DNA from 2 places in the Nocardioides sp. Z13_37 genome. Region 2 is predicted to be linked to the other one. Evidence: predicted binding sites of a transcription regulator. Region 2 holds the regulator's gene; the other holds the start of a gene.
The links. Region 2 encodes LexA, which represses DNA repair genes until DNA is damaged. Its sites were predicted from a motif close to TCGAACANNTGTTCGA; they were not measured.
Positions count from the first base shown of each region.

Region 1: a site for LexA is predicted at 2,022-2,037, ahead of AC4H2S_RS13770 (alpha-ketoglutarate-dependent dioxygenase AlkB). Genes of this name have one in related genera too.

Region 1 covers NZ_JBZGDV010000005.1:184,717-188,922, forward strand. The annotation lists gene AC4H2S_RS13755 (oxygenase MpaB family protein) at 1-650, shown strand, start outside; gene AC4H2S_RS13760 (HD domain-containing protein) at 647-1,231, shown strand; gene AC4H2S_RS13765 (GntR family transcriptional regulator) at 1,218-1,940, opposite strand; gene AC4H2S_RS13770 (alpha-ketoglutarate-dependent dioxygenase AlkB) at 2,061-2,672, shown strand; gene AC4H2S_RS13775 (SRPBCC family protein) at 2,676-3,395, opposite strand; gene AC4H2S_RS13780 (FAD binding domain-containing protein) at 3,398-4,206, opposite strand, start outside.
Region 2 covers NZ_JBZGDV010000009.1:49,997-54,202, reverse strand. The annotation lists gene AC4H2S_RS18735 (hypothetical protein) at 1-288, opposite strand, end outside; gene AC4H2S_RS18730 (LysM peptidoglycan-binding domain-containing protein) at 457-810, opposite strand; gene AC4H2S_RS18725 (SDR family oxidoreductase) at 1,000-1,806, opposite strand; gene lexA (transcriptional repressor LexA) at 1,933-2,655, shown strand; gene AC4H2S_RS18715 (LysR family transcriptional regulator) at 2,660-3,547, opposite strand; gene AC4H2S_RS18710 (NAD(P)-dependent oxidoreductase) at 3,629-4,206, shown strand, end outside.

The DNA.
Region 1 (4,206 bases), on a different contig from region 2:
CCGACCACTCGGGCTACCGGGGCGACATGTGGGGCCGGCTCGCGCAGGTGTCGACCTACATCGCGATGACGACGTTCGGGGCGGAGCAGGACGCCCTGCAGATGATCCGCGCGGTCCAGCGCGCGCACGAGTCGGTGACCGGCACCCTGCCCGACGGCACGCCGTACGCCGCCTCCGACCCGCACCTGCTCGGCTGGGTGCACGCCGCGGAGATCGACAGCTTCCTCGTCGCGCACGACCGCTACGGCCACCGCCCTCTCGTCGGCCCCGAGCGCGACGAGTACGTCGCCCAGGCCGCCGTCGCGGCGGAGCACCTCGGCGTCGTCGACGCCCCGCGGTCGGAGGACGACCTGCGCGCCACGCTGGCGGCCTACGCTCCCGAGCTCCGCGGCACCCCGGCCGCCCGGGAGGCGATCCGCTTCCTGCTGCTGCACCCCGACCTGCCCCTGGCCGCGCGGCCCGGCTACCTGTCGCTGGCCACGGCCGCGATCGGGCTGCTGCCCGCCGACGCCCGCCGGGAGCTGCGCCTCCCGCCGGTGCCGCCAGTCACCAACCGGGTGCTGGGCGCCGCGGCCACCCGCACCATCCGGTGGGCGATGGCCTCGGGCCACGCCGAGGCCCGCGAGCTGCAGGCGGCGACCGCGCGGTGAGCCTCGCGGCGCGCTGGCCCCTGGCCGACCACGAGGCGCTGCGCGACGCGCTCCTCGCGGCCTGGGACCGCCCGGGCTACCACGACCTGCTGCACCTCGAGGAGGTGCTCGACCGGCTCGACCGACTCGCCGCCGCGGGTGCCGCCTTCGACCCCACCACGACACGGCTCGCCGCGTGGTTCCACGACGCGGTCTACGACGGTGCCGACGACGACGAGGAGCGCTCCGCCGCGTGGGCCGAGCACGCCCTGCCGCACGCCTACGCCGGCGAGGTGGCCCGGTTGGTGCGGCTGACCGCGCGCCACGACCCCGAGGCCGGCGACGGTGCCGGCGCAGCGCTCAGCGACGCCGACCTGGCCATCCTGGCCGCGCCGCGGCCCCGCTACGACTCCTACGCGGCGGGCGTGCGCGCCGACTTCGCGCACGTCGGCGACGACGACTTCCGGGCCGGCCGGGCAGCGGTGCTGCGCGACCTCGTGGAGCGAGCGCACCTCTTCGCCACGCCGCAGGCGCGCGAGCTGTGGGAGGACGCCGCCCGGGCGAACCTGGAGCGGGAGCTCGCCGGGCTCAGCGGTCGGTGAGCTGGAGGTAGACCGTGAAGCGGTCGTGGCGGTAGCAGGTGCGCGAGACCTCCACGATGCGGCCGTCGGAGACCGCGCGGCGGGCGTGGCGCAGCACGGGGTCGCCCTCGGCGATCTCGAGGATCGTCGCCTCCTCGGCGCTGGCGCTGTCGGCGCTGATCGAGTCCTCGACCTCGGTCGGGCGCAGGCCGCGGGCGGCGAGCGCCTCGTAGAGGCTGGTGGGCGTGCCGTGCTGGAGGAAGCCGGGGAGCAGCACCTCGTTGAGGTAGGCGTCCTCGACGCAGACGATGGCCTGGTCGGCGCGCCGCAGGCGGCGCCAGTGGAGCACGGGGTCGCCGGGTGAAATGTCGAGGGCGCGGGCCACGCCCGGCCCCGCCTGCTCCACGCGGGCGAGGAGCGTCTGCGACTCCGGCAGCATCCCGCGGCGGCGGATCTCCTCGGTGAAGGAGGTGAGCCGGCCGGCGGTCTTGGGCGGTTGGGCGACGAAGGTGCCGCGGCCGGGGATGCGCTCGAGCAGGCCCTCGGCGACCAGCGCGTCGAGCGCCTGGCGCACGGTCATCCGCGCGACGCCGAAGCGGGCCACGAGCTCGCGCTCGGACGGTGCGGCCGATCCCGGGGGCTGGGCCTCGATCAGGCCACGCACGTGCTCACGGACCTGGACGTGTTTCAACGCCCTCTGACGCGGCACGACCAGGTCCACGGGATCCATGCACCTCAGGCTAGGACTGGGCCGGGCGGGCGTCTGCACTTTGGGCGAGACCACGGTTAAGCCTTGACGATTTCTTTATGTTCGAATGGGTGTTCGAACATCTGGGGTAGCATCGTGCCCGTGGACTTCCAGACGTCCCTCTTCGCCGACACCGCCGCCGACCACGCCGGGCTCGCCCCGGAGCGCCGGCGGCTCTCCCACGGCGCGTGGGTCGACGTCCAGCGCAACTGGCTCGCCGCGCCCGACGACGTCTTCACCGCGCTCGTCGAGCGGGTGCCGTGGCGCGCCGAGCGGCGCGAGATGTACGACGCGGTGGTCGACGTGCCGCGCCTGGTCCACACCTACCTCGCCGCCGACCCCCTGCCCCACCCGGCGCTCGACCGGGCCCGCGCCGAGCTGAGCGAGCACTACCTGCCCGAGCTCGGCGAGCCGTTCATGAGCGCCGGCTGCTGCTACTACCGCGACGGTCGCGACTCCGTGGCGTGGCACGGCGACACCATCGGCCGCGGCCGCTCGGCCGACACGATGGTCGCGATCATCAGCGTCGGCGACCCGCGGCGCCTGCTGCTGAGGCCGCGGGGCGGGGGCGCGTCGATCGCGATCACCATGGGCCACGGCGACCTCCTGGTGATGGGCGGGTCGTGCCAGCGCACGTGGGAGCACGCGGTGCCCAAGGTCGCCCACGCCGGGCCGCGGATCTCGGTCCAGTACCGCCCGCTCAATGTGTTCTGAGCCCTACCTCCTGAGCAGCCGGCGCAGCACGAGCAGGCCCACGACGACCGCGACCGCCTGCTTCCAGTAGGACCGGGCGAGCACCGGGAGCACCGTGCTGCCGAGGTCGAGCGCCCCCGGCTCCCGCGCCTCGGCCACCTCGGGCGGTGAGCCAGCAACCTTTCCGGCCGCCGATTCGGTTGCCTGCTCACCGCCCGTCGCAGCCGCGTACGCCGGCGGTGAGCCAGCAACCCTTCCGGCCGCCGATCCGGTTGCCTGCTCACCGCCCGTCGGAGGAGAGGGGGCCGCGAGTCGCTGCTCCAGGCAGGCGACGAACTGGCCGAGCAGCTTGTCGGAGACGTCCTGCATCACCCCGCGCCCGAACTGTGCCGGCTTGCCGGTGATCGACAGGTCGGTCGCGACCGAGACGTCGGTGGAGCCCCCGGCGTCGGCCATCGAGACCGTCACCGTGGCGCCGGCGGTGCCGTTGCCCCGCTTGTCCTTGCCCTTGGCGTCGACGACGAAGCGGTGGGCCTCGGGGTCCTTCTCCACGAAGGTGCCGCTGCCGTTGTAGAGCAGGGCGATCGGGCCGAGCTTGACCTTCACCGAGCCGGCGAACGACTCCTCGTCGGCCTCGGTGACCTGGGCGCCCGGGAAGCACTCGGCGACCGAGGCGATGTCGTTGAAGTGCGCCCAGGTCTCCTCGACGCCGATCGGGACGGTGAAGCGATGACTGAGCTCCACGCCTACGACCCCGCAGCCGCGAGCACGGCCCGCCCGGTGAGCACGCGGGCGAGGTGCTGGCGGTAGTCGGCCGCACCGTTGAGGTCCGACGGCGGACTGGTGCCCTCCGACGCGAGCTGCGCCGCCTCGCGCACGCCGTCCTCGGTCGCCGCGGCGCCCGCCAGCGCCGCCTCGGTGGCGCGGGCGCGCAACGGCGTCGAGCCCATGTTGGTCAGGCCGACCCTCGCCTCGTCGATCGACCCGTGCACCGTCGCGGCGACCGCCACGATCGGCCACTGGTGGGCGACCCGGACGAACTTCTCGTAGTGGGCCCCCCAACCGGTGTGCTTGGGGATCCGCACCTCGGTGAGGATCTCGTCCTCGCCGATGGCGGTCTCGAAGAGGTCGACGAAGAAGTCGTCGGCACCGACCGTCCGCGTGCCGCCCGGGCCGGCGATGACGAACTGGGCGCCCAGCGCGAGCGCCGGCGCGCCGAGGTCGCCGGCGGGGTCGGCGTGCGCCAGAGCGCCGCCGAAGGTGCCGCGGTGCCGGATCTGCGAGTCCGCGACCTCCGCCTCGGCCTTCGACAGCAGCAGGGCGTGCTCCTTGACGAGGGGGTGGTCGCGCACGTCGTGGTGGGTGGTCATCGCGCCGATCACGATGGCGTCGCCGTCGTCGCGGATGCCCCGCAGCGAGGAGATGCCGCCGAGGTCGATGACGACCTCGGGGGCGTTGAGCCGCATGCGCAGGACCGGCAGCAGGCTCTGCCCGCCGGCCAGGATCTTGGCGTCGTCGCCGTGGCGGCCGAGCGCGGCCAGCGCCTCCTCGACCG
Region 2 (4,206 bases):
GCAGGCTTGGCAGTTGCGGGACAAGCGCTTGAACTCCTCCGCATCACCCGTGACCTGCATCCTGTCTCCCACCTCGACCCACCGCCGGATGAAGTCCTCCGGACTCTCGGCCTCCGCCGTCTCGGTCTCGGTCGGCGTGGGGGTGGGCGAGGAGCTCGTGGTCTCGGGGATCTTCGGCTCGGGCTCGGGGCCGTCGGAGCACCCGGCGAGGAGGAGCGGGACCGCGAGGGTGAGCGCGAGTGCGCGGCGTGGGTGCATGAAGTGCCTTCCCGAGAACTTCGTCAGCACGCTGAAACTACCCATTCGACAGCCCGCGCAACCACCCCCGCGACGAAAGCTGTGGACGACGACCCGAGAGGCGTGCGGAAATGCGCCGAGGGGCGGGCCCGTGGGCCCGCCCCTCGCCTTCCCCTGGTCCACCAGCCGGGGTCGAAGCGGCTGATGGAGGCCTCTGCGTCAGTCGGAGACGACTGGGACGCGGAGCTTCTGGCCGGCCGCGAGGCCGGCGGACTCGAGGGCGTTGAGCCGCTCGATCTCGGTCATCACCGAGCGGACGTCGCCGTCGGTGGCGATGTCGCTGGCGATCCCCCACAGGGTGTCGCCGGGCGCGACCTGGACGATCTCGGTCGGGGCCGGCTGGCCGGCCTCGTCGGTGCCGACCGCGCCGCCGGCGAGCATGAACGCCACGGCGAGGGCGAGGAACAGCGCAGTCAGGAAGACCACGAGCCGACCTCGGCGGGTCAGCCGCACGGTGGAGCGGGTGCGGGCAGCAGCCGGGGCGAAAGCGGGGGAAAGGCTGAGGGTGCTCATGGTGGCCTCCTGGGGAAGAATCAGCCGGTCGTCTCTGTCGAGCGAATGTCTAGTCGGACCCACCGACAGTGGCCTGGGCCACCGGGTGTCGATCAGACGTTCGATCGAACATGTGTACGACGGTAGAGCACGTGTTCGAACGGCGCAAGCACCTCGTCGAACAAATGTTCGGCGCGTCCCGAAGGAGCGTCAGCGACGCTTCATGGCCCGTCGCCCCTGCGCGGCGAAGAGCCCGGCCGCGTGCTGCATCAGGCCGGGAGCGAGCGCCGAGCCACGCACGACTCCCCCGCGCCACCCCGGCACCGCGCGCACCACACGAGCGGACCCCAGCAGGTCGACGGCTGCCGCGGCGACGGCCGCGACGGACAGGATCGGGCCGCCCGAGTAGGTCAGCTGGGAGCCCAGGCCGTCAGGGTCCTGGGCGGCGAGCATCGCGGTGTCGACCCCGTCCGGGCACAGCGCGTGCACGCGCACACCGCGGGGCGCCTCGGCGTTCACCGACATCGACAGCGAGACGACCGCGGCCTTGGTGGCGGCGTACATGCTGTAGCCCGGCACCGGCCCGAGGCCGGCGAGGGAGGCGACGTTGACCACGTCCCCACCCGCCCCGCCGAAGGCGGCGAGCGCCGCGCGGGTGCCCCATGTCGTGCCGAGCAGGTTGACCTCGACCAGCCGGCGCACCTGCTCCTCCGTCAGCGAGGCGAGCGCACCGTCGTCACCGACGCCGGCGTTGTTGAACCACGCCGCCAGGACACCGTGCCGCGCCGCCTCCTCGGCCACGAGCCGGTGCGAGGCGGGATCGCGTACGTCCTGGGCCAGGCCGGCCACGGCACCGATCTCGGCCGCCGTGGCGGCGGCCGCCCAGCCGTCGATGTCACCGATCACGACGCGGTGCCCGCGGGCGACCATCAGCTCCGCGATGCCCCGCCCGATCCCACGCGCACCACCCGTCACGACGCACGAGGTGGACGCGGTGGCCGGCGAGGTGGTGGACATGGTCGGACCCTAGCGACACGCGGCTTCGAACAGGTGTTTGATCCTGACGTGCGGAGAGGACTACGGTGGGCCCACCAGCTCCTCCCTGAAGCGGCGGACGGAGGGGGCAACCGTAGTGGAGGACGCATGGCCAAGCAGGACGACAAGAACGTCATCGAGATGCCCGACGGCCCCCCGGACGCCACCGGCCTGACCCCGCGCCAGCAGCGGGTGCTCGCCACGATCAAGGACTCCATCGAGGCCAAGGGCTACCCGCCCTCGATGCGCGAGATCGGCCAGGCCGTGGGCCTCACGTCGTCGTCCAGCGTCGCCCACCAGCTCCGCGTGCTCGAGGGCAAGGGCTTCCTCAAGCGCGACCCCAACCGTCCCCGTGCCCTCGAGGTGTTCCTCCCCGAGGTGATGGCCGCACGCCGCTCGATGTCGAGCGCCGAGGAGACGTCGGTCGACGAGACCGGCATCGGCGACGCGATGCCGGCGGCGGTCAACATCCCGGTCGTCGGCCGCATCGCCGCGGGTGGCCCGATCCTGGCCGAGGAGCAGGTCACCGACGTGTTCCCGCTGCCCAAGCAGCTGGTCGGCGACGGCACCCTGTTCCTGCTCGAGGTCTCGGGCGACTCGATGGTCGACGCGGCGATCTGCAACGGCGACTACGTCGTGATCCGCCAGGAGCAGACGGCCACCAACGGCCAGATCGTCGCCGCGCTGATCGAGGGCGAGGCGACCGTCAAGACCTTCCAGCGCAAGGACGGCCACGTGTGGCTGCTCCCCCACAACGACGCCTACGACCCCATCCCCGGTGACAACGCCACCATCCTCGGCGTCGTCACCGCGGTGCTGCGCAGCCTCTGACCCCTCACGCAGGGCCGGACGCGGCGGCGGCCACCAGCGCTGCGGTGAGCTCCTCGACGCCGGGCTGCGGGCGCCGCACCCGGCTCAGCGCGTAGACCGTGCGGGTCGGCGGCGCGACCAGACGTCGTACGACGACGCCCGCCGGCAGGCCCGGCACCAGCATGCCCGGCACCAGGGCGACCGCGAGCCCGGCCGCGACCAGCGCCACCTTGCCGAGGAGGTCGCCCGCGACCAGCTCGACCCTGGGCTCGAACCCGCACCGGCCCGCGGCCTGCTGGAGCAGGCTGCCCGAGCCGCGGTGGTCCTCGGCCCAGACCTCGTCGGCGAACGACGTGAGCCGCACGCGGCGGCGACCCGCGGCCAGGGCGTGCCGCGCGGGCACCACCACGCACATCTCGTCCTCGAGCAGTCTCGTGTGCCGCACCTCGGGGTCGCTGGGCAGCCCCGGCGGGTAGTCGGTGACGACCGCGACGTCGACGTCGCCGGTGCGCACCCGCTCGTGCAGCCCGGCGGATCCGCCCGAGCGCAGCGTCACCCGTGGCCCGTCGGCCGGCAGCGACCGCAGCGTGCGGGGCACGAGGTCGACGGAGGCGGACGGCACGGCGCCGAGGGTGAGCAGGACCGCGTCGCCGGCCCGGGCACGACGTACGGCGCCTCTCGCCCGGGCGACCTCACCCACCACCAAGCGGGCGTGCGGCAGCAGTGCCTGCCCCGCGGCCGTCGGGCGGACGCCGCGCGGCAGGCGCTCGAGCAGGACCTCGCCGAGGTCCTGCTCCAGGCTCGCCACCTGCCGCGAGATCGCCGACTGGGTGTAGCCGAGCTCCCCGGCCGCGGCCGTGAAGGAGCCCGCGTCGCAGACCGTCACGAACGTCCGCCATGCCGTCAGTGCCATGGGTGAAGTATGCGCCGATCGCATGACTGGATGCCCGATCTGCGCTTGTGGCACACCACCGCGGGCCCCAAAGTCGGTGCCATGAGCGATGACGTGGTGGTGCTGGGGCTGGGTCGGATGGGCCGGGCGATGGTGGAGAGGTTCGCGTCCGGCGGTGCGAGCGTCGCGTCGTGGAGCCGGAGCGGCGGCGGGACGGCGGGCACGGCCGTGGAGGCGGTGGCACGACCGGGGCCGGTCGTGCTCGCCCTCTTCGACGGTGCGGCCTGTCGCGCGGTGCTCGAGCAGGTCGCCGAGCACCTGTCCGGACGGCTCGTCGTCGTCACGAGCACCGTCGGGGTGGACGACGCCGACGAGCTGGCGTCGGTCGTGGTCTCGGCCGGCGGCCGTTACGTCCACGCACCCGTCCTCGGCTCCGTGCCGGCGGTCCGCGCGGGCACCCTGCGCGTGCTCGCGGGCGGTCGGGCCGCCGACGTCGAGGACGCGGTCGCCACGCTGGCGCCGGTGGCCGGCGACGTACGCCGCTTCGACACCCCGCGCGAGGCCGCGGCCGCCAAGCTGGTCGCCAACTCGTCGCTCGCCGGCGCCCTGCTTGCCGTGCGCGACTGTCTGGCCGGAGCCGTGGAGCTGGGACTACCGCTCGGCGCGGCTCTCGACGTGCT